Regions from separate parts of the Vibrio sp. A37 genome, predicted to be linked through region 1. Evidence: predicted binding sites of a transcription regulator. Region 1 holds the regulator's gene; each other region holds the start of a gene.
What was found. Region 1 encodes PurR, which represses purine synthesis genes. Its sites were predicted from a motif close to TNANGNAAACGTTTNCNTNA; they were not measured.
Positions count from the first base shown of each region.

Region 2: a site for PurR is predicted at 4,287-4,306, ahead of purM (phosphoribosylformylglycinamidine cyclo-ligase). Genes of this name have one in related genera too.
Region 3: a site for PurR is predicted at 6,393-6,412, ahead of guaB (IMP dehydrogenase). Genes of this name have one in related genera too.

Region 1 is NZ_JBLNLI010000009.1:99,786-110,527, reverse strand. Features, by position in the region: gene elyC (envelope biogenesis factor ElyC) at 1-627, shown strand, start outside; gene torD (molecular chaperone TorD) at 783-1,451, shown strand; gene purR (HTH-type transcriptional repressor PurR) at 1,709-2,716, shown strand; cyclic di-GMP riboswitch class I at 2,896-2,980, shown strand; gene ACM2FC_RS16005 (TfoX/Sxy family DNA transformation protein) at 3,100-3,690, shown strand; gene ACM2FC_RS16000 (TVP38/TMEM64 family protein) at 3,836-4,528, shown strand; gene ACM2FC_RS15995 (DUF7577 domain-containing protein) at 4,528-4,845, shown strand; gene glgA (glycogen synthase GlgA) at 4,926-6,377, opposite strand; gene glgC (glucose-1-phosphate adenylyltransferase) at 6,367-7,584, opposite strand; gene topA (type I DNA topoisomerase) at 8,241-10,742, opposite strand, start outside.
Region 2 is NZ_JBLNLI010000011.1:110,715-121,456, forward strand. Features, by position in the region: gene fadE (acyl-CoA dehydrogenase FadE) at 1-733, opposite strand, end outside; gene lpcA (D-sedoheptulose 7-phosphate isomerase) at 1,060-1,635, shown strand; gene ACM2FC_RS17565 (class II glutamine amidotransferase) at 1,667-2,497, shown strand; gene purN (phosphoribosylglycinamide formyltransferase) at 2,542-3,180, opposite strand; gene purM (phosphoribosylformylglycinamidine cyclo-ligase) at 3,183-4,223, opposite strand; gene upp (uracil phosphoribosyltransferase) at 4,471-5,097, shown strand; gene rluF (23S rRNA pseudouridine(2604) synthase RluF) at 5,169-6,179, opposite strand; gene smrA (DNA endonuclease SmrA) at 6,264-6,839, opposite strand; gene ACM2FC_RS17595 (DUF3149 domain-containing protein) at 7,017-7,157, opposite strand; tRNA gene ACM2FC_RS17600 (tRNA-Pro) at 7,408-7,484, shown strand; gene ACM2FC_RS17605 (TraB/GumN family protein) at 7,756-8,616, opposite strand; gene gltX (glutamate--tRNA ligase) at 8,792-10,216, shown strand; gene ACM2FC_RS17615 (Fe3+-citrate ABC transporter substrate-binding protein) at 10,297-10,742, opposite strand, start outside.
Region 3 is NZ_JBLNLI010000006.1:128,442-139,183, reverse strand. Features, by position in the region: gene ACM2FC_RS12485 (alanyl-tRNA editing protein) at 1-876, shown strand, start outside; gene ACM2FC_RS12480 (zinc ribbon domain-containing protein) at 1,098-1,319, shown strand; gene ACM2FC_RS12475 (hypothetical protein) at 1,759-4,842, shown strand; gene xseA (exodeoxyribonuclease VII large subunit) at 4,959-6,305, opposite strand; gene guaB (IMP dehydrogenase) at 6,515-7,981, shown strand; gene guaA (glutamine-hydrolyzing GMP synthase) at 8,049-9,602, shown strand; gene ACM2FC_RS12455 (acetate uptake transporter) at 9,803-10,387, shown strand; gene ACM2FC_RS12450 (alanine/glycine:cation symporter family protein) at 10,461-10,742, opposite strand, start outside.

The DNA of each region.
Region 1 (10,742 bases):
CGCCTTTTAATGCCATTAGAAAGACAACATGGGGCTTTTTTCCCTGTCGACGAATCTGTTGACTATGTCATGGTACTAGGGAGCGGTCACGTAGTTGATGATCAAATCCCACCCACTTCGGAACTAAGTAGAACTGGACTAATGCGTCTTGCAGAAGGTATACGCATCATGCGTATGTATCCTGGTTCAAAATTGATTTTGTCCGGTTATGCGGCCGGTTCAGAAGTAAGCAACGCTCGAATGATGGCAAAAGTGGCGCTTGCGTTGGGTGTTCCAAAATCCGATATCATCTTGCTTGAAACGGCTCAGGACACTTGGGAAGAAGCACGTCAAGCCGCGGCTTTCGTCAAACAGAAGCGGCTAGTGTTAGTCACTTCCGCAAGTCATATGACAAGGGCTCTAAACGAATTTCATTCCGTGGGATTGAATCCTCTCCCAGCTCCAACCAACTTCCTAGCACATAAAAATATCTCTCAACCTTGGGATAAATATACGCCAAAGGCCAAGTACCTTGAACAAACTGAAATCTATTGGCATGAACGCCTAGGTTTAATTTGGCAATCAATGCGTGACTGGGTTTCTAAAGATCTTGCTGGCTCTTCCAACCAGAATACTCAAGAACAATAATCTCGTGAGCCTGCTTTTAGAGTGGGCTCAACGCTTCTCCTTTATTGTCGAACAACTGTATTTCCCCTCACCGCACACATAAGAATACATCAATTTGCGAGCAGATTCCCATTTATTGATTACACTAAAAGCATGAACGGAACATTTACGCAAGCATGATCGACTTAAAAGCATTTAACGATAAACGCGCAGAAATATATTGGTGGATTTCGAGCATATTCATTAAAGAACTATCTGACGCAGAGTTAGAGCAATATCGAAGCTCACAGATCAGAACATTTATTGAAGGGTTAGGTGATGTCCCAGTCCTTACTGAGCCCAGTGATGACCTGTTGCACTGCATCGACAAAATAGTTCTAATGGATGACCCACAAATTCAGCTATCGTCAGATTTTGATGATCTTTTTTTAAGTTCAGACAAACGCGCAATTTCTGCCTGCGCTTCAAGTTATCGTAATATGGCCAATCCTGCGAACAAGATTTCCGCACAGGAAATCGTCAAGATAATGCAATCGCACAATATTACTCTCGACCAAATTCAAAATGAGCCCGCCGATCATATTTCTAACATATTGGACTTTTTAGGAAACCTCATTATCCGATCAAATGAACTCGAGCAGCTCCCACACCTTGAAAATGCTTTAAAAGAACAAGAAACCTTTATCCGCAGCTATCTACTCTCTTGGATGTATGATTTTCGAGAGCAAGTAAACGCAAAAGACAATTTTGGCTTTTATGCAGCGTTTACTCGCCTGTTAGTTTCTTTTCTAGAATTAGACTGCGAATACCTTGCTTCACCCGACACTGTAGGGCGAAATTCGTGACAAAATAACCACATTATGTTAGTAAGGTAGGTTTTTGTTCGCCCAATAGCGCTAAATCACTACAAAATAACAACGCAATCGATTAAAAGCCTTAAAATTGAACAAAATTTAACCTCGAAAGGTCAACACACCCTAGTAGGGCCTGCCAAACTTTCTGAAAAAGTGAGTTAGGCAGGCCTTATTTAGAACATTTTACAACTAAATTTTCTGCCTACTTCTGGAGCTGAGGTAGGTAGTAACTAACAGGACAGCACGTTATGGCCACCATTAAAGATGTTGCACGCTTAGCCGGTGTATCGACGACAACCGTTTCACACGTTATCAATAAGACTCGTTTTGTTGCCGAAGCGACCCAAGAAAAAGTGATGCAAGCGGTCAAGGAACTAAACTACGCTCCTAGTGCTGTAGCACGGAGCCTAAAGTGCAACACTACCCGGACAATTGGTATGCTGGTTACTCAATCTACTAATTTGTTTTTTTCTGAAGTCATTGATGGTGTCGAAAGCTATTGTTACCGACAAGGGTATACTCTGATTTTATGTAACACTGGCGGGATCTACGAAAAGCAGAAAGATTACATACGTATGCTTGCGGAAAAGCGAGTCGATGGCATGCTGGTTATGTGCTCAGATCTCACCGAAGAGCTGTTGGAAATGCTTGATAGCCACCCCGATATCCCTAAAGTGATTATGGACTGGGGACCTGAAAGTTCTCAAGCAGATAAAATTATCGATAATTCTGAAGAAGGTGGCTATTTAGCTACCCGCTACCTGTTGGACAGAGGTCACAGAGATATCGCTTGCTTGAGTGGCCAACTAGAAAAGGCCGCCTGCCAAGAACGCATCCGAGGTTATACCAGAGCTCTAAACGAAGAAAATATCCCAGTAAACAATGATTGGATTTTAGAAGGTAACTTTGAGTGTGATACCGCTGTTCTTGCCGCAGACAAGATTGCAGTCATGGACAAAAAGCCAACGGCGGTATTTTGTTTCAATGACACCATGGCTCTGGGATTAATGAGCCGACTTCAGCAAAAAGGTATACGCATTCCTGATGATATATCTGTGATTGGCTACGACAATATTGAGCTAGCTGAATACTTTTCTCCGCCACTCACAACCATCCACCAACCTAAACGTCGTGTCGGTAAAAACGCGTTCGAAATACTTTTAGAACGAATCAAAGATAAAAAACACGAAAAACGCGTGTTCGAGATGCAACCTGAGATAGTCGAGCGCGATACTGTTAGAGATATCAGAAAATAAGCCAAATATATAGGCAGAATGTATCGTATTTATGCGCTGAATTTTAATTCAGCGCATATTTTAACCTAAAATCCATTCGCATTTATTTACAATCACCCTCTGAAGCAAGATCACGTTTCATATCAAGAAAAGTGAACCTTTCCGCAAAATCTGAATTATTATTAAATGACTTAATAATGATACGCACAAGGCAAACCACTTGAGAGAGTGGGACGCAAAGCTTCCGGCCTAAGTCTTTTTAGAATAGGTAGCGGGGTTACCGATGATCGTTATGCAATATAAACCAAAGTTTTTATTCAACCTTTCTGCATAGTAGTTCATCTACGTCTCAAACTCATCGCATGCCTTCGTGTGCGTATCCTCTAAGCTCGGGATTAGTTGATATGGATAAACCAATTTTAAAAGATTCAATGAAGCTCTTTGAGCCATTAGGACGAATCAAATCTCGCTCTATGTTCGGTGGCTATGGAATATTTGTTGATGACACAATGTTCGCTCTTATCGCCAATGATAAACTTCATATACGTGCTGATGATAAAGCATTGAAAAGCTTTAAAACACGTGGATATGAACCCTACGTATACACTAAAAAGGGGCTACCTGTAGTCACTAAGTACTTCGCTCTTCCGGATAACTGGGACAAAGACCCACAGCAAACTTTTGAATGTGCCAAAGAAGCTTGGTTTTCTGCTCAGAAGGAGAAAGTCTCTCAATCGGTTGGCAAACCGACAAGGTTAAAAGACTTACCTAACCTTCGGCTAGCAACCGAAAGAATGCTGAAAAGAGCAGGAATAGAATCTGTGGAAGCACTTGAGCAAAAAGGCTCTGTTGAAGCTTTTAAAGCTATCAAACAAACTCATTCAACTGATGTGAGTTTAGAGCTTCTGTGGGCTTTAGAGGGAGCGATTCAAGGCAAGCACTGGTCCGTCATTCCTCAAGCTAGGAAAGAAGAGTTACAAAGCCGGTTAATTTAACCTCAGCTTCAGTATAAAAAAGCCGACTTTATGTCGGTTTTTTTGTACATGGGTGAAATTTATTTTTTTATGCTCCTGTCTATATACTCAGATAATGCCAAATTGTCTTCTTAAAGACAGAGTTATGTAGCTGCTGGAGAATCAAATGAATAAAAAGCTCATCATCGGAACAATCTTAGTCCTGCTGATTATTTTTCTTGGTATCAATTTTGGTCAGTACTTAACCATAGAAAATGCAAAAGCTCAACAAGAGTTACTTAACCAATATATTTCCGATAACTTTGTTACGGCCGTAGTGATTTACTTCCTCGCTTACGTTGCTATCACAGCTTTTTCTATTCCTGGCGCAGCAGTCGTTACTCTTTTAGCGGCAGCCCTGTTTGGCTTTTGGAACAGCTTAATTTTGGTCTCTTTTGCCAGTACTATTGGAGCAACACTGGCGTTTCTAAGCAGTCGCTATCTCCTTCGTGATTGGGTACAAAGCAAGTTTGGTGAAAAGTTATCCGCAATTAACAAAGGCGTTGAAAGAGATGGATCGTTCTACCTATTCTCTCTAAGACTTATCCCTGTATTCCCTTTCTTTCTTATTAATTTATTAATGGGATTAACACCTATAAGCACTCTACGCTTCTATCTAGTCAGTCAACTTGGAATGCTACCAGGCACGGCGGTATATCTAAATGCGGGGACTCAGCTATCTCAAATCGATAGCCTTTCTGGCATAGTATCTCCTATCGTGCTTGGTTCATTTGCGTTACTGGGCTTGTTCCCGTTTATAGCCAAGTGGATCATGACCAAAATTAAATTAGGACCAAATACACAAAATGGCAGTGCTTAATGAAGCTCTATACGGCAAAAAACCCTACGGAAGCTCACCTTGTTTGTGAGCTTTTAAAGTCTGAGCGAGTCGACTGTGAAGTCAGAGGGGAAAGTTTATTTGGCTTGCAAGGTGAATTACCTTTTGGTGAAGATACTGAGCCATATGTCTGGTTGCTCAACCCTTTTCACCAAGACAAAGCCACGAGTATTATCAAAGAGTACCAATCTAGACTAACCCAAGGTAATGTAGTGGATTGGAAATGCCCTCACTGTGACGAGCAAAACGAAGGACAGTTTGCTATTTGCTGGAATTGCGGGCAGTCAATTGAAGTCTAGATGTAGAAAAAGGCGCCAAAAAGCGCCTTAATAAATTGCATCCTGCTATCTGCTATCTGCTATCTGCTATCTGCTATCTGCTATGCACTAAGATATAAATCCAAGTACTCTTGCGCAGCATTTTTCCAACAGAAATCTTGCTTCATTGCATAAGACTGCAACCTTTCCATCTCTTGTGGATTTTGCGTATACAACAACAAAGAGTTCAAAAGGGTCAAAAGTAAATCAACAGGGGTTGGTTCATAGAAAACAAACCCAGTTGCCGCTTCGCGATCTTGGTAATAGTCGGTTACACTATCTTTTAATCCACCCACACCACGGACAATTGGTAACGTACCATAGGCCATACTGTAGATTTGATTCAACCCACAAGGCTCAAACTCAGATGGCATCAAGAAGAAATCCGAGCCTGCTTCAACCAGGTGTGCTAAACGGTTGCTGTAAGCTTCGATAAAAATAAATTTCTCTCCGTGCAATGCGGAAAGTTCTTTCAGTTGGCTAGCTAAAATCGGGTCACCAGTACCAACGATAACCAACTGCACATCATGGGATAAAAACTTATCGAGTATCGGCAATAAATAGTGAATACCCTTCTGGCTCGTCAAACGGCAAACCATGCCATACATAGCAACGTCGCGTCTCTTTAATCCAACTTCATCTTGTAACGTCGCTTTTGCTAGTTTTTTGCCTAGCTTCATACTCTTCACTTCAGAAGAATAGTGTTGTGGCAAGAATTCATCGGTTTCCGGATTCCAAGAAGAGTAGTCACAACCATTCAATATGCCTACTAAGTCTTTCTCACGAGTTTTAAACTCTTTATGCATCCCATGCCCACCGAGCTCAGTTTTAAGCTCTTCCGCGTAACTTGGACTGACAGCATTGATCTTGTCTGCAGACATCACTCCTGCTTTGAGCATAGTCACATGCGTTGAACTGATGGCCGCTTCTGGGACAAATCGGGAATGAAACTCCAACAAGCAATGGAGCTCTTCGTAACTAAAAACACCCTTAAATACAGCGTTATGAATGGTGAGAACACTTTTAATACTTGAGTAGAACGTATCGTAACGATAGCGATTTTTGAGCAGGTATGGTACCAAGCCTGTATGCCAGTCGTTTGCATGAATAACATCTGGCTTGTAAGAAAGCTTACGCAACATGTCCAAGCAAGCCGCACTGAAAAATGCAAAACGTTCACCATTGTCAGCATAAGCTTGATTATTTTCCGCATACATTTCATCGCGATCGAAATATTGCGGGCAATCAATTGCATAAACAGGAACCCCTGCAACATGAAGCTCACGAACTTTATATTCGGTATGGGGCCACATATCGAGACGAGTCTCCAACAAAACAGGTGACTCGTTTATATTTGAAACTTTTCGATATGCAGGAATACACAAACGTACATCTTGATCGAGATTCAGAAGAGCTTCGGGTAAGGCTTTAGCCACGTCGGCCAAGCCTCCACTCTTGATTAACCCTTCTGCCTCAGACGCTACAAATAGAATAGATAAACTCTTAGTAGCCAACTCTTGCTCCTTTTGGAATTACTACAATGCCATCATCTGATACATGATATAGCTTTTTATCTTCTTGTAAATTAACGCCAAGCTGTGTACCAGGAGCAATATCTGCACCTTTATCGATGATGACTCTGCGTAACACGCACCCCTCTCCGACTTTAACATCACCAAGCAAAATACTCTCGCTAATGTCACAAGATGAAGCAACGTTACTACGGAAGCCAAGGACAGACTTTTCTATACGAGCACCGCGAACGTAGCTGCCATTGCATACTAGGCTATCAATAATCTGTACTCGACCGTTTGAACAGTCGCTGAAAGTTGCGGGTGGAAGTGGTGGGTGATATGTGTGAAGTGGCCATTTGCGATTGTATAGAGAGAAAGGAGCGTCTTTTTTCAGAAGATCCATATGGGCTTGCCAATACGCGTCGATAGTACCAACATCACGCCAATATACTTCTTCTTTTTCTCCGGTGATTCTGTTGGTACTGAAATCATAAACAAATACATCTCCGCGAGGGAACATATTTGGGATGATATCTTTGCCAAAATCGTGGCTAGAACCTTCCTTATCGGCATCTTCAATCAACTCAGCAAATAATGTTTTAGCTTCAAACACATAGTTGCCCATTGATACAAGAGCATGCTCTGGATCGCCAGGAATTGACTTCGGTTGTGCGGGCTTCTCTTCAAAACCAACCATACGACCTTCCGTATCAACCTCTATAACACCAAACTCAGTCGCTTCTGCAATTGGAACTCTCAGTGCAGAGACTGTTAGAGATGCCTCTTTCTCTTTGTGGAAGTCGATGAACTGCTTGATGTCCATTTTATAGATATGGTCTGAACCAAAAATACATACGTGATCTGGCTCTGATAGCTCCATGAACCGAAGGTTTTGGTATATGGCATCTGCTGTACCTTCATACCAACGTTTGCCTGTTCTCATCTGTGCTGGGATTGGATCGATAAACTGATCTGTGATGCCGTTTATGTTCCAACCTTGCTTCAAATGATAGAAAAGTGATTGCGACTTGAACTGTGTAAGTACATAAATTCTCATAAGATCAGCATTAACGAAGTTGTTTAATGCAAAATCGATAAGACGATAACTCCCGCCAAACGGTACCGAAGGTTTGCTACGAGATTCAGTTAAAGGTCTTAAACGTGAACCCTCGCCCCCGGCAAGAATCATTCCTAATACACCAGCCATTTTTTATCTCCATGTTCTTTTTTATATCTACAAATGATTCTGTTGCGTAGAATCATTTATCCTTTTCAACTTACTGAACTTTATGTTTACCAACTGTCGACATTGTTAAAAGTCAACTAAGCCCATACCCAATTGACAAAGTCTGATCTAAAGTTCGATTTTATTTCTTGTTATAAGCATGATTTATTGTTCGAAAATACTTCCAATAATTTGGTTATATTGTCGCTATTTTTATACCGAACCTTGCACAATATGCATGATTCATCACATGCCACCAATACAATAACGCGATATTGCATAGTTGTCTCGCGAAAAATGACACTAAATTTGACTAATTCTGAGATTCGTATTGACCGTAATTTGTCAATAGGTAAATAGGCTAGAATTCTATAAATAGAATAGATAAGTTGCTAAAAAGTCATGATAAATCATGGTGATTTTTAACGTATTTACACTAAATGCGAACTTTTTACAGTTTTTAATACTGTTGTAATAAACCTGAAAATCGATATACCCGACTGCCACTATATTATTGAGAATATATTTGATTTTTCTGTTTCAATAAAAAAGCCACCCTCATTGAGTAGTGGCTTCAAATATATATTTTTCTCACGCTATAATGCGATGGTAATCTTGCAGTTCAAATACAAGCAGAGTTATTTTTTAGGCTTTTTCCGCTTGTCTGTTATTTCCCACTTTCCATCAATGAACAATGCAGTCCAACCTGAAGGCTTCCCATCTATCTCTGAACGAACATAGTTTTCTTTGGATTTACGGCTAAAGCGCACTACCGTTGGACGTCCATCAGGGTCTTCCTGAGGAGCTTCCGCTAAATGAGTAAACTTAGCTGGTAACCGTTCCTTAAACTCTGCTAATTCAGAAACTTTAGGCGCTCGTGTTTCACGCGATTTCGGGAAGTTACTGGCTGACATAAACAAGCCAGAAGCTCCATCACGCAATACAAAGTAAGCATCGGAGTTCTCACACGGTAACTCTGGGAAGTGCACAGGGTCTTCTTTTGGCGGCGCAACTTCACCGTTTTTGAGAATCTTGCGGGTGTTTTTACAGTCTTCACTGGTACAGTCCATATACTTACCAAATCGACCATTCTTAAGCACCATGTCTGAGCCACATTTGTCGCACTCTACGACAGGTCCATCGTAACCTTTAACCTTGAATTCGCCGTGTTCAACGATATAGCCATCGCAGTTCGGGTTGTTACCACAAACATGCATCTTACGCTTGTCATCGATGAGATAAGCATCCATGGCAGTTTCGCAAATCGGGCAACGCTTCTTCGCTCGAAGTGCCGCTGTTTCAACATCTTCTTCAAGGACGTTAACGATGCCTTCTTCGTCACCAAGGTTGATGGTTGTCTTACAACGCTCTTTTGGAGGCAGTGCGTAACCAGAACACCCCAAGAAAACACCCGTTGATGCAGTTCTAATACCCATTGGTCGAGAACAAGTCGGGCACTCAATGTCCGTCATCACAATATGATTCGGCTTCATACCACCTTCGGTTTCATCTTGCTCGGCTTTCTCAAGATCGCCACTAAAGTCTGAGAAGAAACTGTCTAACACAGCGGTCCAACCACGCTCACCTTCGGCGATTTGGTCAAGTTTTTGTTCCATGCGCGCGGTGAAGTCGTAGTTCATCAGGTCGTTGAAGCTATCATCAAGCCTGTCGGTAACAATTTCACCCATTTTTTCAGCATAGAAGCGACGCTGTTCAACACGTACATAACCACGGTCTTGAATCGTAGAGATGATTGATGCGTACGTTGAAGGACGGCCAATACCTTTCTTCTCAAGCTCTTTCACCAAAGCAGCTTCAGTGTATCGAGCTGGCGGCTTAGTAAAGTGCTGTTTAGGGTCAAGCGTAATTAAATCGAGTTTGTCGCCAATTTGAACCGCTGGAAGGATTTGGTCTTCGTTTTTGCCTAGAGGGCGCTGAACTCTTGTCCAACCGTCAAATTTAAGGATACGACCTTTTGCTTTCAAGGTGTATTCTGCAGCCTTAACGCTGACAGTAGTCGAATCATATTTAGCCGGGGTCATCTGACATGCAACAAACTGATTCCAAATTAATGAATAAAGCTTGTGCGCATCTGGGTCCATGCTTTGTAAATCTTCAGCCTTCACTTCAACACTAGAAGGACGAATCGCTTCGTGAGCTTCTTGCGCCCCTTCCTTGCTTCCATAAACGTTCGCTTTGGCAGGAAGGTAAGCATCACCATATTCAGAGGTAATGTAGCTACGAACCGCATCAACTGCTTCTGAGCTCAAGTTTGTTGAGTCAGTACGCATGTAAGTGATGTAACCCGCTTCATAAAGCCGCTGAGCAAGCATCATGGTCTTTTTAACGCCATAACCTAGACGGGTACTTGCCGCTTGCTGCAAGGTAGAGGTGATATAAGGAGCAGAAGGTTTACTCGAAGTTGGCCTATCTTCGCGCTTGCATACTTCATAAGCGGCTTGCTTAAGTACGGCAAGAGAACTGTCAACTTCTTCTTTGTTCGAAGGCTTAAATGCCGCACCATCTTTTTGCGCGACTTGTAAACGGAAATCGGTCTTATCACTAGTTTTCGTATCGGCGTGAATATCCCAGAATTCTTCAGGAATAAACGCATTGATCTCACGTTCGCGCTCAACTAACAACTTCACAGCAACTGACTGTACCCGTCCAGCAGACAAACCACGTGCCACTTTTTTCCAAAGCAGTGGTGAAACCATAAAGCCCACAACCCTGTCCATGAAGCGACGAGCTTGCTGGGCATTTACACCATCCATGTTTAAATCACCCGGTGATTCAAAGGCTTGTTGGATAGCGTTCTTTGTAATTTCATTAAATACTACACGTTTATAACGCTCTTCATCTCCGCCAATAATTTCACGAAGATGCCACGCGATTGCTTCTCCCTCGCGGTCCAAATCGGTTGCGAGATAAACGCTGTCGGCGTCTTTTGCCAGCTTTTGCAGCTCGGCTACAACTTTTTCTTTACCGGGTAAAATTTGATAATTCGCTTCCCAGCCATGATAAGGGTCGATACCCATTTTCTTGATAAGTGATTTACGATCTTTTTCTTTTTTAAGGCGAGCTTTTTCTTCTGGGCTCAAGCCTTTAGTAGAGACTGCTGCAGCTTTTTTACCAGTACT
Region 2 (10,742 bases), on a different contig from region 1:
CTGGGCTAGTCAGGGCAAAACACGGGATTTCTTTTCCTTCCGCTAATCGGGGCAGGTAATGCGCTTTCTGTTCTGGCGTACCATAGTGTTGCAGTAATTCACCTGGACCAAGCGAGTTCGGAACTCCAACGGTAGAAGATAGCACACTTGAAACACCGGTGAGCTTTTGTAAAACCAACGATTGAGCATAAGCTGAAAACTCTAAGCCGCCATATTTCTTTTTGATAATCATGGCAAAAAATTTGTTATCTTTGAGATATTGCCAAACCTCTGGTGGTAGATCTGCAAGTTCGTGCGTCACCTGATAATCGTTGACCATTTCACATACAGTATTCACAGGGCCTTCAAGAAATGCTTGCTCTTCTTCACTTAGCCTCGGCGCTGCGATGGTATTCAGTTTTTTCCAATTAGGTTTGCCAGCAAATAGCTCGGCTTCCCACCAAACAGTGCCAGCTTCGAGCGCTTCTGTTTCCGTTTGGGACATTTCGGGCAAAACTTTTCTAAAAAGCTTGAAGGCTCGGTTGGAAATCAACTTTTGCCTTACTAGATGAACTGAAACGATGGCAGAAAAAATAATAAACGTGAGCCAAGCTAACGGGCTAGTTAAGCCAAGAAAAGCGTTAACTACCATGACAGCTAGGAGTAGGGTTAAGGTTGTCGCTAATGAACGTCGATGATAGAGACAAACAAGTAATACAGCAAAAAAGGATATAAAGGCGAGTAGGGTTGCCATACTGAGTTCCTCGTATAGAGATTTAATAACTGGTATGTGGTCTTACCAGTTATTGTGTGTTTTTGTTATTAACTTGTAAAGAGAAATTTTTTATCAGATAAAAACTACCGACTTCTAAGAGTGTTTCAGTAATGTAAGTTTGGCAGTTTTGTTATCTGAGGTATGTTTCTTAACCTAAGATATGTAAATTGTTACTTTTCTGCTATCGAAGCGAGCAAGCCTTGATGTACACTCAAAAACTGAGGTCTGTTGACCTTTGAGCTCAAGTAGCTCTTTCTACCAGAATCGGCTTAGTAACCATACATTGATCAATTTAAGAGAAACCTATGTACCTAGATCTAATAAAAAGCGAACTCACGGAAGCAGCAGACGTATTAAATAAATTTATTAGTGATGAAAACAATATCGCGCAAATTCAAAAAGCAGCGAAGTTAATAGCAGACTCTTTTAAACAGGGTGGAAAAGTACTGTCTTGTGGCAACGGAGGCTCTCATTGTGATGCCATGCATTTTGCTGAAGAGCTGACGGGTCGTTACCGAGAGAATCGTCCGGGATACCCAGGTATTGCGATATCTGATCCAAGCCACCTTTCATGTGTGAGCAATGACTTTGGTTATGACTTTGTCTTTTCTCGTTATGTCGAAGCGGTAGGGGCATCAGGCGATGTACTATTTGGTCTGTCGACTTCTGGTAACTCTGGAAATATCTTAAATGCCATCGAAGCGGCAAAAGCGAAAGGCATGAAAACTATCGCTTTAACGGGTAAAGATGGTGGCAAGATGGCTGGGCTAGCGGATATCGAAATCCGCGTCCCTCATTTTGGCTACGCAGATCGAATTCAAGAAATTCATATTAAAATCATTCATATTATTATCCAGCTTATTGAAAAAGAGATGGAGTAATAGAAAACAAATCTTAGGGAGAGAGTAGTCTATGTGCGAGTTGCTCGGTATGAGTGCCAATGTTCCCACCGATATTTGTTTTAGTTTTGCTGGACTTATTCAGAGGGGGGGGAATACAGGCCCCCATAGCGATGGTTGGGGTATCGCTTTTTACGAAGGTAAGGGGTTTAGAACTTTTAAAGACCCCAACCCTAGCTGTGATTCAAAAATTGCTGGTTTAGTTCAAAGTTATCCAATCAAGAGTCAGGCTGTCATCAGTCATATCCGGCAAGCAAATCGTGGTGAGGTGAGTTTAGTTAATACCCACCCTTTCACTCGTGAGCTTTGGGGTAGGTATTGGACTTTTGCCCACAACGGTCAATTATCAGACTACGAAGGTTGGCCGACAGGTCGCCATCGTGCGGTTGGCGAAACCGACAGTGAGTTTTCTTTTTGTTGGTTGATGGATAAATTGGAAAGAGAATTCCCAGAGCCACCACAAGATATGATTGAAATGTTTAGGTTTGTGACTCAGTGCTGCGATAAGTTGCGCGATAGAGGTGTGTTTAATATGCTCTTGTCTGATGGTGAATATGTCATGTCGTATTGCACCAATCATCTCTATTGGATCACTCGCCGTGCACCTTTTGGAAAAGCCAGTCTTATCGATGAAGAGATGACCGTCAATTTCCAAGAAGAAACAACACCCAATGATATCGTCACAGTAATAGCGACGCAGCCTCTCACCAATGATGAGACTTGGCATCGAATGAAGCCAGGAGAGTTCTCGCTATTTCAAAATGGTGAGCTTATTGATGGTAATTCAGAACAACTTAAAGATGTTGCTTACGCTAAACCCAAAGAGAAAAAGAAAAGGGTATAAAAATGGGATGCATGTGCATCCCATTTTAACAACTCGAACAGTCGTTACTCTTCTGCGTAGCCGTGGATACCAAGCTGGTTTCCATCAAGGAAGGCTTTGCCTTCTTTCATCGTAAGACGTCCATCAACGAACCACTCAACGACTAGAGGGTAGATTCTATATTCTTGACTTTGAACTCGTTTTGTCAGTTCTTCGACATTGTCTTCGTCAAAAATTGGCACTTTTGCCTGCAAAATGACAGGGCCTCCGTCAAGCTGCTCTGTCACAAAATGCACGCTAGTGCCATGCTCTTCATCGCCTGCATGGATCGCACGCTGATAGGTGTTCAAGCCTGGGTATTTTGGTAACAAAGACGGATGGATGTTAACCATTCGGCCCATGTAATGACGAACAAAATCATTGCTAAGAATGCGCATGTAACCGGCTAAAACAATTAAGTCAGGCTTGTAGGTGTCGATCTGTGACATTAACTCTTGATCAAAAGCTTCGCGAGTATCGAACTGTTTAGGATCAACGAAAACACCATCCGCGCCAGCAAGTTTAGCTCTTTCAAGGCCGTAAGCATCAGCCTTGTTTGAAAATACAGCAGTCACTCTGCCTGTTGTTATATTGTTCTCACAAGCATCAATGATTGCTTGAAGGTTAGTTCCGTTTCCTGAGATTAAAACAACAATATTTTTCATGCTTAGCGGATCTCTACTTGTTCTTCAGTGCCACTGGCTTGAGCGATTTCACCGATAACCCAAGCGTTTTCTCCGTGCTCTTTTAGCAATTCAACGGCTGATTCTGCCTGTGCTTGTGGAAGAGCAATGATAAGACCAACACCACAGTTAAAAGTACGATACATTTCGTGAGTAGCGACATTACCTTTCTCTTGTAGCCAGTTAAAGATGGTTGGCCATTGCCAGCTGTTCCCATCAATCACTGCTTTTGTCCCCTCAGGAAGTACGCGAGGAATATTCTCCCAGAAACCACCACCAGTAATATGAGAGATCGCATGGATATCGTGATTTTCGATCAAATTAAGAGCAGACTTGATATAAATCTTAGTCGGCTCTAGCAGATGCTCGCCAATGCTTTTGCTTTCCAGCATTTCATCTTTGCTGGCGCCGGAGACTTCTAAAATTTTGCGAATTAGCGAATAACCGTTTGAGTGTGGACCGCTTGAACCAACTGCAATCAGTGCATCACCAGCGGCGACTTTTGTACCATCAATGATGTTTTCTTTTTCGACTACACCAACACAAAAGCCAGCGACGTCGTAATCTTCACCTTCGTACATGCCCGGCATTTCTGCCGTTTCGCCACCAATTAGTGAGCAGCCCGCTTGCACACAGCCTTCTGCAATACCAGATACAACATCGGCTGCAGTATCAACGTCAAGTTTACCTGTGGCGTAGTAATCTAGGAAAAATAGTGGTTCAGCGCCTTGCACGATTAAGTCGTTCACACACATCGCAACTAAGTCGATACCGATGGTATCGTGTTTAGCCATATCTAGAGCGAGGCGTAGTTTTGTTCCAACTCCATCTGTGCCAGAAACAAGAACTGGTTGCTTGTATTTTGTTGGCAGTTCGCAAAGTGCGCCAAAGCCGCCAATACCACCCATCACTTCTGGGCGACGTGTACGTTTAACAGAGCTTTTGATTCGATCTACAAGTGCATTACCTGCGTCGATATCTACACCAGCGTCTTTATAGCTTAAAGAAGAATTGTTACCGCTCACGGGAAATCCTCGGTCTTAATATTAGATGTGAAAACGGCGCTATTCTACCAGTGCTTAATCCAAAAGAGCAAACGTTTGCGCTAGTTTTTTTGTTTGAGTGAGTCTAGCCCTTAGAAACCTTGCCTAACCTAGCTTCCAAGACTAAAAATCAGTGAGTCGATTTGATGTTGAATAATGTATCTTCCATCGAGTTGAGTATATAATCTGCTAAGTTTTTAGTAATTCCCCACGCCCTCTGGAGATAGAAATGAAAGTCGTTGAAGTTAAGCATCCTCTTGTAAAGCATAAAGTCGGATTGATGAGAGAAGGTGACATTAGCACAAAGCGTTTTCGTGAATTAGCCGCTGAAGTTGGTAGTTTGCTGACTTATGAAGCAACCGCCAATTTTGAAACCGAGAAAGTGACAATAGAAGGGTGGAATGGCCCAGTTCAAGTTGATCAAATAAAAGGCAAAAAAGTAACAGTGGTGCCTATTCTTCGTGCTGGCCTAGGTATGATGGATGGTGTATTGGAGCATATTCCAAGTGCAAGAATTAGTGTCGTAGGCGTTTATCGTGATGAAGAAACCCTTGAACCTGTCCCTTATTTTAACAAGCTTGCTTCGAATATAGATGAGCGGATTGCCTTGGTCGTTGATCCTATGTTAGCGACGGGTGGTTCGATGATTGCAACTATCGATCTGCTAAAAGAAAAAGGTTGTACGCACTTCAAAGTATTGGTGTTAGTTGCTGCGCCAGAGGGCATTGAAGCGCTAGAAAAAGCGCACCCAGATGTTGAATTGTACACTGCTGCAATAGACGAAAAGTTAAATGAAAATGGCTACATTGTCCCTGGTTTAGGTGATGCTGGCGATAAGATTTTCGGCACGAAGTAATTACCCGCTAGATAAAGAGAAAAGAGGCGATAAATTCGCCTCTTTTCTTTTTTAGGAGGGGATGTTCCCACTTATTTACCTAGCTTGAGTGTTCCTTTTACCCGGTTTTGGTTTGACGATTTAGAAGAACCGTTTTCTTCACGTTTAAAAGTTTTAGTGATGTTCTTGGCTTGCTTGTTTTTATTGCTCTTAGAAGAGTGAGGGCTCTTACGAAACTTATCTGCATCATGGCCTGCGTAAGTTTTCTGCTTCTGATTTCGTCTTGCTTTAGAAGCTTGGTTCTCTTCTCTACTATCAAATAACTTCGCATCTGTGGCTTTCTTTATATATTTGCCTTTCTGGTCTGCGCGAGAAGCTTCCTCTGTTCCAACCGAGCCTTCGCACATCGCGAGTATCTCAGCTATTTCTTCATTGGATAGATAGCGCCACTTTCCGTTAGGGATACCATCTATTGTAATGTTCATGATACGAACACGCCTTAACTTAAGAACTTGGTAGCCTAGTGCTTCACACATACGGCGTATCTGACGGTTTAGGCCCTGAGTTAACACGATACGAAAGGAAAATTTGGTTTCTTGGGAAATCTCACATGGCAAAGTGACAGTATCCAAAATATTCACGCCTGAGCCCATCTGTTTAAGAAAAGATGCAGTGATAGGTTTATCTACTCGCACCACATATTCTTTCTCGTGGTTGTTTCCGGCTCTCAGTATCTTATTGACGATGTCTCCATCATTGGTCAAAAAAATCAGACCATCAGAAGGTTTATCTAGGCGGCCAATTGGAAAAATTCTTTTGTGATGACCAATAAAATCAACGATATTACCTGGCACGTCTTTTTCCGTGGTGCAGGTGATGCCTGTTGGTTTATTCAGGGCAATGTAGATAGGTTTTTCTTTAGCGCGAACGGGCTTACCATCGATACAGACGTCATCTCCTGGGTTCACTTGGGTGCCTTTTTCAGGAATCTGTTGGTTGATGGTAACTCGGCCTTGCTCGATAAGTTTGTCTGCTTCTCTGCGAGAGCAAAAGCCAGTTTCACTAATGAATTTGTTCAGTCTTTTGGTATTACTTTGGGTCATTATGTTCTCTTAACGTTTCACAACGGAATGAAAGTGTGCGAATAGTATACGTTTCTACAACTAAAGGGAATAGAGCATCATTAATCACTTCATTCTCTTTTGGTGTCTTTCTCGGTTTTCTAACTTCTTTTCGTTACTTTTTCTAAGCAACACGTAAACTGCGCCACTGCCACCATGATGCCGTTGTGCGCTATGAACACATTGAACGTCTTTGATTTGTTCGAGCCAATTCGAAGTGTAACTTTTCATTAGTGCAGGCGGGTTCGATTTTTCTCCACGACCGTGGATGATGATGACCGTACGAATATCGAGTCGGATACATTGCTTAAGAAATTTCACCACTTCATCTCTGGCTTCTTTAAGCGTTTTCCTATGTAAGTCGAGTTTGGCCTGAATAGGGTATTTCCCCAACCTCAATTTTCGATATACGCCTTCTTGAACACCATCTCGCTTGAACTCCACAATATCATCGGGCTTAAGCATTGGTGCATGGTCAATAGACAAATATTCAGGATCATCTTTGTCTAATGACATCGCCGCTTGACGTTTAGCAGCATGAGACTCGGTAGCTTGAAATTGTTTTTTTAATTCAGCGGTATCATTTTGCAACGGCTTTACATCGGCCATCATTTCTTGGAACAAGTCAGAATCTTCAGACATAGATAAGCTCACTATGCAGGTACTACATAGGCTGAGTATACCAATATCAAGTGAATTTGGCAGGGTGGTTACTGGTTATTACTCTTAGGTAATAAAAAACCGAAGTAGATAAAGTATCTACTTCGGTGCAAAGCACAGTTCTATTTACCCAAGTCAAATAAATAGAAGCTAAGCGATCTAGTGAGGAGATTTGTCATTCTTAACTTTATAGATAAAAAACACGCTAAAAAAAAGCATAAGGCTTAGTGCACAGAGGATCACTATCATGGACGAGAGCCCAATTGCGTTACCAAAAAGAAGATTAAGCCAAAAGTCCATATTGCCCCCTATAAAGTTTTGAAGACAAAATTAGACTAAAACTTAATCATCAAACTGATACTGATCTGGATCAATTGTATGTGTTTAGTTATCAATATGTAGGAGTAACTGTGTTTTTAGTCACACCCGATAACTTTTGCTGTAATATTGACCGCATAATGATGTGTTTTTATTGAAGTAAGCAAAATGGCTTGATTTTGGTGAAGCAATCCGTATTATACGCGCTGCTGATAAAGCGATTCAGCAGATTCGGTGAATAGCGCAGTTTGGTAGCGCATCTGGTTTGGGACCAGAGGGTCGGGGGTTCGAATCCCTCTTCACCGACCACATTTAAGGCCTCAGTAGAAATGCTGGGGCCTTTTTGCATTTTATTTGATAGTAATTTGGGCCCAGAGAGTCGGGGGCTGGAGCGCCAGTCCGATCGATCCCTCTTCACCGACCACATTTAAGGCCTCAGTAGAAATGCTGGGGCCTTTTTGCATTTTATTTGATAGTAATTTGGGCCCAGAGAGTCGGGGGCTGGAGCGCCAGTCCGATCGATCCCTCTTCACCGACCACTTTTAAAGCCTCAGTAGAAATACTGGGGCCTTTTTACGTTTTAAATCTGACATTTCACGGGCTGACTTGCAGATAGCTTTTTGATGGTGAAGCCTTTTTGTTTTAGCAGACTCAATAGGTTGTCTTTTCCGACTAGATGCAGAGCACCAACTACAATCAAGTAGTTGCCGTTTTTGTTTGGTAGGAAATTGTTGGAAGTCAGTTTGTTTGCCCAGTCATGATTGCGCTTGAATATAAACTTGTTGTCAAAGTCACTTGAAAATGAAGTTTGCTTGGCAAAGCCTTCTAAGGCGGAGACATCACCTTGTTTCCATGCCTTCACTAGGCACTGGCTGTACGCTGAGCTTTTATTAAATTCATCCAATGTATTTTCTAATAAGGATTTGCCCCCTTTAGGTAAATTAATTAAAAGGCCGAACTGAAACTGAACACTTTCAAAGCCAATAATAGGAATATTGTTCTGTTCAGCGAGGGTCATGACTCTATGATCGACACCCAGTTCAGGCGATAACCCAAGTTGATGAAATTGACCAATTTGAAGCGTTAAGGCGGTTGCCCAAGGCGGCGACTTCTCTAATACACTCATTTCTAACCCAAGTTTATGGCTAATTTTCTTAAGCTGTTGAGTATCTTTTGAATCTAGTACTTGTTTGGTTGTTATTGTTGGGGGCGGAAGATCTGATGGGGCAAATTTTCTAATATCTGCTTCGACGATGAGGCCGTCACTCTTTTTTAAAAACTGGATAACTGGTTTCGGTAATGGATACATATTATGCTCGCCGACATGAATTGACCCCATGAGCATCAAGTGAGTCTCACCTCGTTGTGCACTCCAAAATAGAGGCTCGGCATAGGACAAACTACTCACCAATACGAGCAGTAATGTTATGAATCTAGTCAAAATGTTTACCTAAGTATGATTAACAAAATCTGTTTATTCAGTGTATACCCAATTGTGGCGAATAAATAACGCGGGGACAATTGTAGTCTTAGATGTGTGAGTGGTAGAATGGCGCGCAAATTTGACTTCTTACTGAAGCAATCAGCAACAGTTTATAAGTATAGGTATTCATCAAATGACGGTTAAAACGCGTTTTGCACCTAGCCCAACAGGCTATCTTCACGTAGGTGGTGCTCGTACGGCACTTTATTCTTGGTTATATGCGAAAAACCAAGGAGGAGAGTTTGTTCTTCGTATTGAGGACACGGACCTAGAACGTTCAACTCAAGAGGCTGTTGACGCTATCTTGGAAGGTATGACTTGGTTGGGATTAGAGTGGGATGAAGGCCCGTACTATCAAACCAAACGTTTTGACCGTTACAATGAAATGGTCGATAAGCTTTTAGCAGAAGATAAGGCTTATAAGTGCTACGCATCCAAAGAGTTGCTAGATGAAGTTCGTGCTGAGCAAGAAGCGAACAAAGAAATGCCTCGCTACGATGCAAACCATCCTAAAATTAAAGCTGCAAATGATGCTGAGAACGATGGAGAACCTTGCGTCATTCGCTTCCGTAACCCAAAAGAAGGTAGCGTAGTATTTGAAGATCAAATTCGCGGCCGAATTGAAATTGGTAACGACCAACTTGATGATCTGATTATCCGACGTACTGATGGTTCTCCAACATACAACTTCTGTGTTGTAGTCGATGATTGGGATATGGGTATTACTCATGTTGTTCGTGGTGAAGACCACATCAATAATACGCCTCGTCAGATCAATATTTATGAAGCCCTTGGTGCTCCAGTACCCACATTCGCGCATTGCGCAATGATTCTAGGCGATGATGGTGCCAAACTGTCTAAGCGTCACGGCGCTGTTTCAGTGATGCAATACCGCGATGAAGGCTACTTGCCGAATGCGCTAAACAACTACTTAGTTCGCCTAGGTTGGTCTCATGGTGACCAAGAAATTTTCTCTCAAGAAGAGATGATTGAGCTATTTAGCTTGAGTGCAATTAGCAAATCAGCATCGGCATTTAATACTGACAAGCTGCTTTGGTTAAACAACCATTACATCAAAACCTCTGATCCAGAGTATGTGGCCGAGCACTTGCAATGGCATTTAGATAAGCAAGGTATCTCGCTAGAAAATGGCCCGGCGATTACAGAAGTGATTAAACTTGTTGGAGAGCGTTGCAATACGCTGGTTGAATTAGCGGAACAGTCTCGTTATTTCTACCAAGATTTTTCAGAGTTTGATGCTGCTGCAGCTAAAAAGCACTTACGTGGAGTAGCAAAAGCGCCACTTGAATTGGCATTGGAGAAAATTAACCAGTTAACAGAATGGACAACTGAAAACCTTCACAACGTGATTAAAGAGGTTTGTGAAGAGCTAGACATCGGTATGGGTAAAATCGGAATGCCACTTCGAGTGTCGGTCACTGGAGCAGGCCAATCGCCTTCGGTTGATGCAGTGATGCAGCTTATTGGTAAAGAGAGAGTGGCGTCTCGAATTGAAATGGCGTTAGAGTTTATTCGACAGCGCGAAGCCAATGCTTGATTAGGTTATTGGCTCTATAAATAATAAAAAAGCGGCGTTAAAGCCGCTTTTTTATAGGTATTAGTTAACAAGTCATTTTTTTATTTTAAATCAATACTCGCAACACGACCCATATATTCTAGGATTTCTAAATTGTCTTTATTGGCTTCTAACAAGGCTTTTTTTGTTTTCGTGTACGCGCCCAGTTTTCCGTGCTTATTTACGGAGCAAACTACACTTTTATAAATAAGTTTCCCTTGAGTGTCGTAGTTACGCCAAGCTGCAATATAACACTCATCCTTAAATTCAGGATCATCTTTAGTAGGCCTTGGTTTATAAATGATTTTTGGCTCGAGTGAGTGCGGTAGCCGAGTCATTAAGTATGGATCTTTTAGCAGACGGCGCCAAAACTTCCCCCACATTTCAAGGCCTAATTCGTTGCGAAGTTTAATTGCTTTTTGCAGTCCCTTTCTTTCACCAATACGAATATAACCAACTGATCTATGTAATACAGTGTCATCGGGACAATGTATATGAATTTTATACG
Region 3 (10,742 bases), on a different contig from region 1:
AATATCACTCGTACCATCACTAAGTTTTGTCATCAAATTTGGCAACTTGAAGCCAGTGTCCAGCTGGTTGAAACGCATACTGACTTTACGTATATCGTTACCGATCAAACACCATTCCATCCTGTTAGCCATATTTGGCCTGATCATCCAGCTGATAAAGGCACTATCACACTTTCAAGTGGTGCCGTTATTGAAGTAATGGATTGCCGCGTAGGAGCCATCGAGCTCGAAACGCAAACTCTGTATGTTGGTAAGAATATTCCCGTAAAAAGAGATCAAGATGGCTGGATATTTGTTGTTGTGCATTGTGTCGAGCCTTTGTCAGATGAACCTCTTAGCGGCGACAAGGTCATACTGAATGTTGATAAAGAGCGCCAACAAGCACTAGGGCGCGGACACAGTGCAGGGCATCTTTCGTACCTCGCCTTGAATAAAGTTCTTGCAGACGGGTATTGGAGAAAAGAAGCTGATAGACGTGACCCTCATGGATATTATGACTTCAATAGCTACGCGCAAGTATCGAGCTTTGTTAGCGAAGATAAATGCGTCGATACTTACAGACTTGGTAAAACGCTTAGAAAGCGTGGTTTGAATAGCGCAGATATGCTGGCTGATTTGCCTTTAATAGAGCAGAAAGTTAATCAGTTGCTGCATGAGTGGCTTCAGCTTGGCGCAGCAATTGAAGTGATTTGTGATGGTGACGCTCTCACTGACTCCCGTTACTGGCATTGCAACCTGTTGGAGGGCGAAACAGCAGTCATCGCGTGTGGTGGCACGCACGCAGGATCTTTGTCTGATTACGACAATATAACAGTCAAATTCAATAAGCTAGATGAACAACATATTGAGATGCACACTGATTCAGCAGCTGCTTGATGTAATATTGATCTTTTTATTAACATCTAAAAGTAGCGGGTTTTAATTATGATGTTAGATTTTTATACTGTATGAAATCGAAAGACAGGATATGTAACTTATGCTTTCGGTGTGTGGTTATATAAATGTTCTTTTTAAGGCAGATCGCTGATCAGCTCGTATAAAGTGCAAGATCCACTTAGATCGCTACTTTTTTGTACAAATATGCAGAGGAAAAAACTATGCAACAAAACCAATGTCCTACGTGTAGTCAGGAATTGCAATGGGATGGCCAATATTTTTGTTCAGCTTGCCAGCAACATTACAAAAAAAAGGTTTTGTGCCCCGAATGTGATGAAGAAGTCGAGAAGTTGAAAGCCTGTGGAGCAGTGAACTACTTCTGTAACACGTGTAATGAACTTAAATCCAAGTCAAAAGTGACTATTATTTGGCAGCAGGCCTGATCACTCTAGCCAAGTATTGACTCCACATCTACGAATACTTGGCTGGACAAAAACTTTACACTAGCAGCTAATGTCAAAATGTAGAAAGTATCCAATGAACGTCAGAAAACTTTCATTTTGGCTAGTTGAAAATAACTATTAATTGCTATTGAGAGATTATAGTAATTCAATGTTCTGTTTTTTTTGGTAATATTTTCTTGAGCTTATAATTAAGTTTTCAAGAAAAATAATATGCTCTACCTATATTCTTTTTGGTTATATTAGAAAAATAACGTCTACTAGCCTGTTAGTAAATTTACAAATCCTATTTGCATAGGATTTGCGTAATAAGAACATTTCCCATTCTTTAAATCATATATTCACCGCGTGTTTAATTTTGGTTTATATCCAGAGTCTTAATTATCTGGCTTTATCGGACTATTAACATACGGAGAACTGTATGAGGTATTTTATCTCTTTTGGGAAAGTTTCTATTTCCTGCTTTGTTTTGGCTTGTTCAACTTCTATTCTTGCACAAAATGTATTAGCTCAAGATAACTTGAGTGACTATCAAGCGCCGAGTCAGTCAGTTGCGCCAGTTAGCTACCAAGGTTTTGGTGTTAACTTTGCTCCCCAATGCGATTACAGCATTAGTCAAATAGATAAAGCTTTCAGTGTAATGGAAGGGGCTAATTTTAAAACACTACAAATAATGGGAGACTTTGACCAAGTTGACTCAGGAAGTGGTGTTTGCCTAAAAAATAGTGGAGGAATAAATAAAATATCTCAACAACAAGAACTTAAAAAAGATTTAATAAATGCGCCATCAACTATTAATAATATTAGCTGGGTTTTATTTTCTCCTTTTGATATGGAGACAGCAAGTGCCAATGGTGTAAATATTGATGCATCTGAAAGTGCTATCGATAATAATATTTCCAATTGGATGAATGAAAATGGTTTAACAACGATATGTAATAAAGAAAACCCTCAGTCAACGCCGAAAAACTGTGAAGTCGTTTTAGGTAATGAGCAGTTCTTTGTTCCTATTCAATCTGAGAAAGTTAACGGAAAGATCGTTTACTCCATAGACAACAATTATGGTACGTATGGTAATTATGCGTCATTGACCGAGTATGTAGAGAATGAATTGTCTCTTGGCTATTCTCTACAGGAGTTTGAGAAAGTCGCGACGCAAAAACATTTGGCGATAAGGTTTGCGATCAACTCTACTGAAGGTGATATGGCGTTGTCATATGGAAGTAACGAGCCGTCAGGGTTGCCTACTCGTCAGGCTGCAAAAAACAACGTATTAGTAAAGCCACAAACAGTGATATATCGTCCACTTATGTTAGACACTGTGACCTTAGATAAAACCACTAACGTGAATACTCCTACTTACCGCTTCTTCGATCCTAGCTCGCCAGACTTCAACACAAAATTTCCATTTCTATCTGTTGCTTACACGTCAATCAATCTCAATACACAAATCAAAGATAGTGTTTGGACAAGCTCTTGGCAGCAATCGCAGTTTAGTAAATTTAATCGAAATGTTTTGAACTATAACGGAAATTCAGGTGGCTATACTGGAAGATCCAGTTTGCTAACTTACTTTAATTCGCTGTTGAAGTGGGGAGGCACTTCAACGTCCAACCTGTCAAACGGGTTAACATATGCGGCTCATCTTTATCCTTTTTGGTATCAGGCTGTTAGAACTGATATCAATCACAATTACTCAGCAGCACTGTCTGCATTCAATTCGATGAAAAATAAAGACGGATTCGCTGATTTGTCTTTGCAAATTGGTGAAGCAGGTTACCCCACTTATCCTAAAAGTAACGACCTCGCTTATTCTAATTTTCCCGGTGCCGTGTCGTTTGAACAATTTCTGAAAAATATGGCCACGTTGCAATCTAGTACTAACAATTTTCAATCGATAGGCTACACATACAACAATCCTGTGTCGTCTGATCCCGAGGCAGAATCTGGATCGGAGAACTTTATACTTTATGATGCATTTGATGACGCGACGAGTGATCCGAATGTGACGACCGATGGGCCAAAGTGCTCATATGTTAATGAGAACTTCGGTTTATTCACAGGATTGAACAGCCACTTTTGCGACACCATCCAAACTCAAAATAATTGCGAAATAGGAGAAAATAAAGTGTCTTGTTTCGTAGGTACGCCGGACTTTCCATTTGTATCAGAAGCTAACCGACCGAATATAAATATTGTTAGCAATGCTGAAGGGAAGATCACTGGAACATTAGCAAAAGATATTGGTCAGGGAGCATCAACGACTTGGGATACTGATAAAACAGATTATTCGGTTAACTTTTATACTACCCAAGGTGGCGAAGTTGCACCAAGCAGCGTTAAAGCGGAACCAAGTTTTAAGATTGATAATATTAATCATACCTTGCAAGTCACGTTATGGGGATCGAGTAAAGCTCAATTGACTCAGCCGTTAGTGATGAAGATAGAAAACAAAGATGGAAGTATGGTTGCTAAAAGTAATCCAATTAATATCTACCCGAGCCAATATTTTGCATTTAACCCAAGCAAAAACATTGCTACAAGTTCGTCGGTTGATATTCAAGGAAATTGGGCACAAATCAATGGTAAAGCGGATACCAACCTTAGCGATTATACTGTAAAAGTTTATCCGATTAATGATGCGCAGCAGCCTCAATCCAGTCTAGTAGTCGCAGGAAGCAAAGCAGAGCTCAAATTATCAGGTTTGATGCTTGGACAAAGTTATGCAGTGCAAATGACCAATACGAAAATTGCTCCTTCGTATCAAAACCAATCGACGTTCGATATAACTTACAAAAATAGTCACTATATCGATTTTACATTATCTGGTATGAGTACAGTTTTTTATTCAGGCAATAGTCTAAATCTATCAGGCAGCCTCGCGAACTATAACAAAACGGGTATTGATACTGATCTTAGTCGATACACTTTGGATGTGACCAATAGAGGTCAGTCTAGTTCAGCTATTCAAGTGAGTGACGCAATTGATAAAGACGGTAAAAATTTAGATATTTCTCTTAGCGGATTACCATCTCAAGCGAGTGGAAATAATGTGGTTTTAACTGTCACTTACGAATATAAGTACGACGTAAAAACCGTATCGATTGACTTAGTGCCTGAAAGCGAAAGTCGACTTGATAGTTTTTATTGTCCATCACCAAGTAGTATCGCGTTTTCGAGTCAGAAAGATCTGCCATATTTATCTGCCTTGCCGCCGTCACAACCGCCGCTGCAGTATGAAACAGCGTTAGGTAGACCCGATCAGAATTGGGCAACTAACCTTCAATGGCCAGACGCAAGTAAGAACGAGTACAACGTGCTAAATAGTGCACCAATCCCAATTCTTAAAAAATCAAACAATGCAGCTGAGTGTAAATATGCACTGACTAATGGAGGATTTGTGATTTTCTCAACCCAAGGGACGTGGAAAGATTTGAGTTCAACCCAGCCTTGTTCGGTTGATGTTAAAGCAAGTGAATTTAAAAACTGTGTGCTATCGAACTAACCGAAGTATAAAGTTGATTATTGGCAATAAATTGCAAGTAAAGAATCTTCATTGATTCAAAACAGAAGGCAGAGAATATCTGCCCTCTTTATACTCACTTTGGCAGACGATACTTGTCAGGATTGCTTGATTTCGTTAACCGTTGAGTGAATCTCGCCGTCTTCAAGGCGAGTAATGATCTTGTCACCTTGATTGACTTGTTGTTGGCTAGTAATGACCTTGCCATCACGGGACTGAGTAATCGAGTAACCGCGTTTTAATGTTGCCAGTGGGCTGACTGTGTCGAGCTTTTCTGCTGCCATCGCTAAACGGTGCTGATAAGCGGTGAGAAGGTTTTCAGCATAGCGAATCAGTTTTTGTTCATTGTTGTCTAGCTTTACTCTTTGCTTAGCCAGTTGGGTAGCGGGTGAGTGCAGACGAAGCTGGTAGCTACAATTTCTTACCTGGGCTTTGGAATCAGATAAACGCCTTTGAATGGCATTTCTTAAGCGTAAATCCAGCTCGTCAACTTGCTGCGCTTGAACTTGTAACTTGTAGTTTGGATGTTGCTTATCCAGCCGATGTTGCAGCTGCAAGAAAGCTTGCTTTTGGACCAGTATGCTGCGATGCATAGCGTCACGCAGTTTACGTAAATTGGCGCTGACGGTTTGCGTTTTATAGCTGGTATCTTGGCTTACCAGTTCTGCTGCGGCTGAAGGTGTTGGCGCTCGTACATCTGCTACAAAATCGGCAATGGTGACATCAACTTCGTGGCCAACAGCGCTAACTATCGGGATCTGGCTAGCGGCAATGGTTCTGGCGACAATTTCATTGTTAAAACACCATAGATCTTCCAGAGAACCACCACCTCGGCCTACTATCAACACATCACACTCTTGTCTCGTATTGGCTCTGCCAATCGCTTGAGCTATTTGAATGGAAGCGTCATCTCCTTGAACCATCGTTGGGTAGATGATGACAGGTAAGCTCGGATCACGCCTTTTCAGTACGTCCAAAATATCGTGAAGTGCAGCGCCAGTTTTAGACGTCACCACTCCAATACAGCGAGGATGTTCAGGCAGTTCAACTTTGTTGGCTTGAGCAAATAGCCCTTCGCCAGCCAAGCGCATTTTTAATTCTTCAAACTGCTTTTGCAAAAGGCCATCGCCTTCTGGCTGCATGCTTTCGATAATAAGCTGATAATCGCCTCTAGGCTCATAAAGCGATAGGCGAGCGCGCACTAAAACCTGATTGCCATTTTGTGGTTTAAATGACACTCGACGATTGTTGCCACGAAACATCGCGCATTTAACCTGAGCGCGAGTATCTTTTAAAGTAAAGTACCAATGGCCAGAAACAGGGGCAGAGAAGTTAGAAATTTCGCCTACAAGCCAGACGATACCCATTTCGTTTTCAAGCAGTAAACGAACTTCAGAATTGAGGCGAGAAACAGTGAAAATATTTTGATTCGATTGCGGCGTCACAGGCAGTCACGTAGACGTGGATATGCAGAATAGCGCCAATATAATACATATCAAGGGGGCAAATGCAAATTAAAATCAAAAAAATGATTGGTAAAACGTTTGCGTCGGGCGTATAATCCCACCGCAATATCCAATCCCAATGACTTTATTAATAGCTTTATTAAAGCTTGGGGTAATCTTCTACCTATCCTTATTGTGAGATATTGCAAATGTTAAGAATTGCCAAAGAAGCGCTGACATTCGACGATGTATTATTAGTGCCAGCACACTCCACCGTTCTCCCAAATACAGCTGATTTACGTACTCGGCTTACTAAAAATATCACTCTGAATATTCCGATGCTATCAGCGTCTATGGATACTGTTACTGAAGCTCGCCTTGCTATCGCTCTTGCGCAAGAAGGCGGGATTGGTTTTATCCATAAAAACATGTCTGTTAAGCAGCAAGCTGAGCAAGTTCGCCAAGTTAAGATCTTCGAAGCTGGCGTGGTTGCGCATCCTGTAACAGTTCGTCCTGATGCGACAATCTCTGACGTTCAAGCGCTTACTGAAAAGCACGGCTTTGCAGGCTTTCCTGTTGTTACTAATGAAAATGAGCTAGTGGGTATTATCACTGGTCGTGATGTTCGCTTTGTTACTGACTTATCGAAAAAAGTAGAGTCAGTCATGACGCCAAAAGAGCGTTTAGCAACAGTAAAAGAAGGCGCCTCTCCTGAAGAAGTACAAGAAGAGATGCACAAAGCTCGCGTAGAGAAAATCCTAGTTGTGAACAGTGAGTTCCAATTAACCGGTATGATTACTGCGAAAGATTTCCACAAAGCAGAGCGCAAACCAAACGCCTGTAAAGATGACCAAGGTCGTCTGCGCGTAGGTGCTGCTGTTGGTGCTGGCGCAGGTAATGAAGAACGTGTTGCTGCTCTTGTTGAAGCAGGTGTTGATGTTCTACTTATCGATTCTTCTCACGGCCACTCTGAAGGTGTACTAAACCGTATCCGCGAGACACGTGCAGCATACCCAGATCTCGATATCATCGGCGGCAATGTTGCAACAGCTGCAGGCGCAAAAGCGCTAATTGAAGCTGGTGTCAGCGCTGTGAAAGTAGGTATTGGCCCTGGCTCTATTTGTACAACACGTATCGTTACTGGCGTAGGTGTTCCACAAATTACTGCGATTTCTGATGCAGCAGCAGTTGCAGCAGAGTTTGGTATTCCAGTTATCGCTGACGGCGGTATTCGTTTCTCTGGTGATATCTGTAAAGCGATTGTCGCTGGCGCATCATGTGTGATGGTTGGTTCAATGTTCGCAGGTACTGAAGAAGCTCCGGGTGAAGTTATTCTTTATCAAGGTCGTTCTTATAAAGCTTATCGTGGCATGGGTTCATTGGGTGCAATGTCACAAGGTTCTTCTGACCGTTATTTCCAAACAGATAACGCTGCTGACAAGCTAGTCCCAGAAGGTATCGAAGGACGCATCGCATACAAAGGCCGCTTAAAAGAGATCGTTCACCAACAAATGGGTGGTTTACGTTCAAGCATGGGCTTAACTGGTTCTGCAACTGTAGAAGACTTACGTACTAAAGCTGAGTTTGTTCGCATCTCAGGCGCTGGTATGAAAGAGTCTCACGTACACGACGTGCAGATCACTAAAGAAGCGCCAAACTATCGTTTAGGGCAATAATGCAAATTGCATAACCCGTTTTGCTACGAAAAGTTAAGTTACAACAGATTGATAAAAGATTGCCCAAATGACTAAAAATATTCATGACCAACGTATTTTGATCCTAGATTTTGGTTCTCAATACACTCAGCTAGTTGCACGCCGCGTTCGTGAAATCGGTGTTTATTGCGAACTATGGAGCTGGGATGTCGACGAAGCGGATATCCGCGAATTTAACCCGAACGGCATTATTCTTTCTGGTGGTCCAGAAAGCGTAACAGAACAAAACTCACCACGTGCACCACAATATGTGTTTGATTCTGGTGTTCCTGTATTAGGTGTATGTTACGGCATGCAAACTATGGCGGAGCAGCTAGGTGGTAAGGTTGCAGGTTCTGATGAGCGTGAATTTGGTTATGCTCAAGTTCAAGTTTCTGGTGCCTCTTCTATCTTTAAAGATCTTGAAGAAACGCAAGATGTTTGGATGAGCCATGGCGACAAAGTGGTAGAAATTCCTTCAGACTTCGTCAAAGCAGGCGAGACAGAAACTTGTCCATACGCAGCAATGGCGAATGAAGAGAAGAAATACTACGGCGTACAGTTCCACCCAGAAGTGACTCACACTAAAAATGGCCTACAAATGCTAGAGAACTTTGTTCTTGGTGTTTGCGGCTGTGAGCGCCTTTGGACTTCAGAATCTATCATCGAAGACGCGGTTGCTCGTATTAAAGAGCAAGTGGGTGACGATGAGGTGATTCTTGGTCTCTCAGGTGGTGTCGATTCTTCAGTCGTTGCGATGCTTGTGCACCGAGCGATTGGCGATAAGCTAACTTGTGTGTTTGTTGACAATGGCCTGCTTCGTTTAAACGAAGGTCAGCAAGTGATGGATATGTTTGGCGACAAATTTGGCTTGAACATCATCAAAGTTGACGCAGAAGACAGATTCCTTGACGCGTTAAAAGGTAAGTCGGATCCTGAAGACAAGCGCAAGACTATCGGTCACGTATTTGTGGATGTGTTTGATGAAGAGTCGAAAAAGCTTCAGAATGCGAAATGGCTTGCTCAAGGTACTATCTACCCTGATGTGATTGAGTCTGCGGCTTCTAAGACGGGCAAAGCGCATGTCATCAAATCTCACCATAACGTAGGTGGTTTGCCTGAAGATATGGAGATGGGCTTGGTTGAACCATTGCGCGAACTGTTCAAAGACGAAGTACGTAAGATCGGTTTAGAGCTTGGTCTTCCATACGACATGCTTTACCGCCACCCATTCCCGGGCCCAGGTTTAGGTGTTCGTGTTTTGGGTGAAATCAAGAAAGAATACTGCGACTTACTGCGCCGTGCAGATGCAATCTTCATTGAAGAGCTTCACGCTGCCGATCTTTACCACAAAGTGTCGCAAGCATTTACGGTGTTTTTGCCAGTTCGCTCTGTTGGTGTGATGGGTGACGGCCGTAAGTACGATTGGGTAGTATCACTGCGTGCTGTAGAAACTATCGACTTTATGACGGCTCACTGGGCACATCTACCATACGACTTCCTTGGTAAGGTTTCTAACCGCATCATCAATGAAATCGATGGTATCTCTCGTGTGGTTTACGACATCTCAGGTAAACCGCCAGCGACCATTGAGTGGGAATAATCACTACTGTTTCTTTGATTATAAAACTGATTAAAAAAGCCAGCTTTAGAGCTGGCTTTTTCTTTATCTAAATATTTAATTATCTGCATCAAAAGCACTATTAATGAAATCTTAAGTTTTGATAATATTTTGTGGATTTTATATTAGTGTCAATTATAAAATGCCGGCGTAAATTTTAAAATATTTTTGAGGTAATTGACATGTCAACAAAACTGGGCAATCCAGCTCCACTTGGCCTACTTGGCTTTGGTATGACTACGGTTTTACTTAACCTTTGTAATGCTGGACTAATGCCGCTGACTTCCGTCGTTTTAGCGATGGGTATTTTTTATGGTGGCATTGCTCAAATTATTGCAGGACTAATCAGTTACAAACGTGGTGACACATTTGGTACCACTGCATTCACTTCTTATGGCCTATTTTGGCTGACTTTAGTAGGTATTATCGTCATGCCTAAGATGGGACTTCCTGCGGCAACAGGTGCAGCAATGGGAGCATACTTGCTATTTTGGGGTATCTTCACTGCATTTATGTTTATTGGTTCTCTATGCTACCCAAAAGCGAAGCAAGTCGTTTTTGCTTCTTTAACGATTCTTTTTGTATTGCTTGCTATTCATGAATTCACAGGAAATGCTGCGATTGGTACCTTCGCTGGCTATGAAGGCATATTCTGCGGACTAAGCGCTATCTACTTTGCAGTTGCACAAGTTGTAAACAATGAGTTCGGACGTACAGTATTACCTATCGGTGAGAAAAAAGCAGTATCTGCACCGGTAGCAGCTTAATCACTTTAGAGTCAGCTAAACCCACATTAAAAAGGCTTGAGTAGATATCTACTCAAGCCTTTTTCTATATAAGTTATGTTGAGGGTTGCTGAATTTGATCAGCTTTACTATCTCGTTGCTCGCTGCTTTCTGGTTTTTGCTGATTTTTGAATTTTTCTTCCCAGTAATCAGCGCCTTTAATACCAAGTGTGACTGGGTCAAATGGGTAATGCTTAACACCACGTTTTTGTTGCTCTTCGTAGTCTTTCAGCGCTTTTAATGTGGGTTTGGACAGGAAGCAAATTATTAGAATGCCGACAATATTTAGCCAAGCCATTAGCCCTACACCAACATCACCTAAGGCCCATGCGAGATT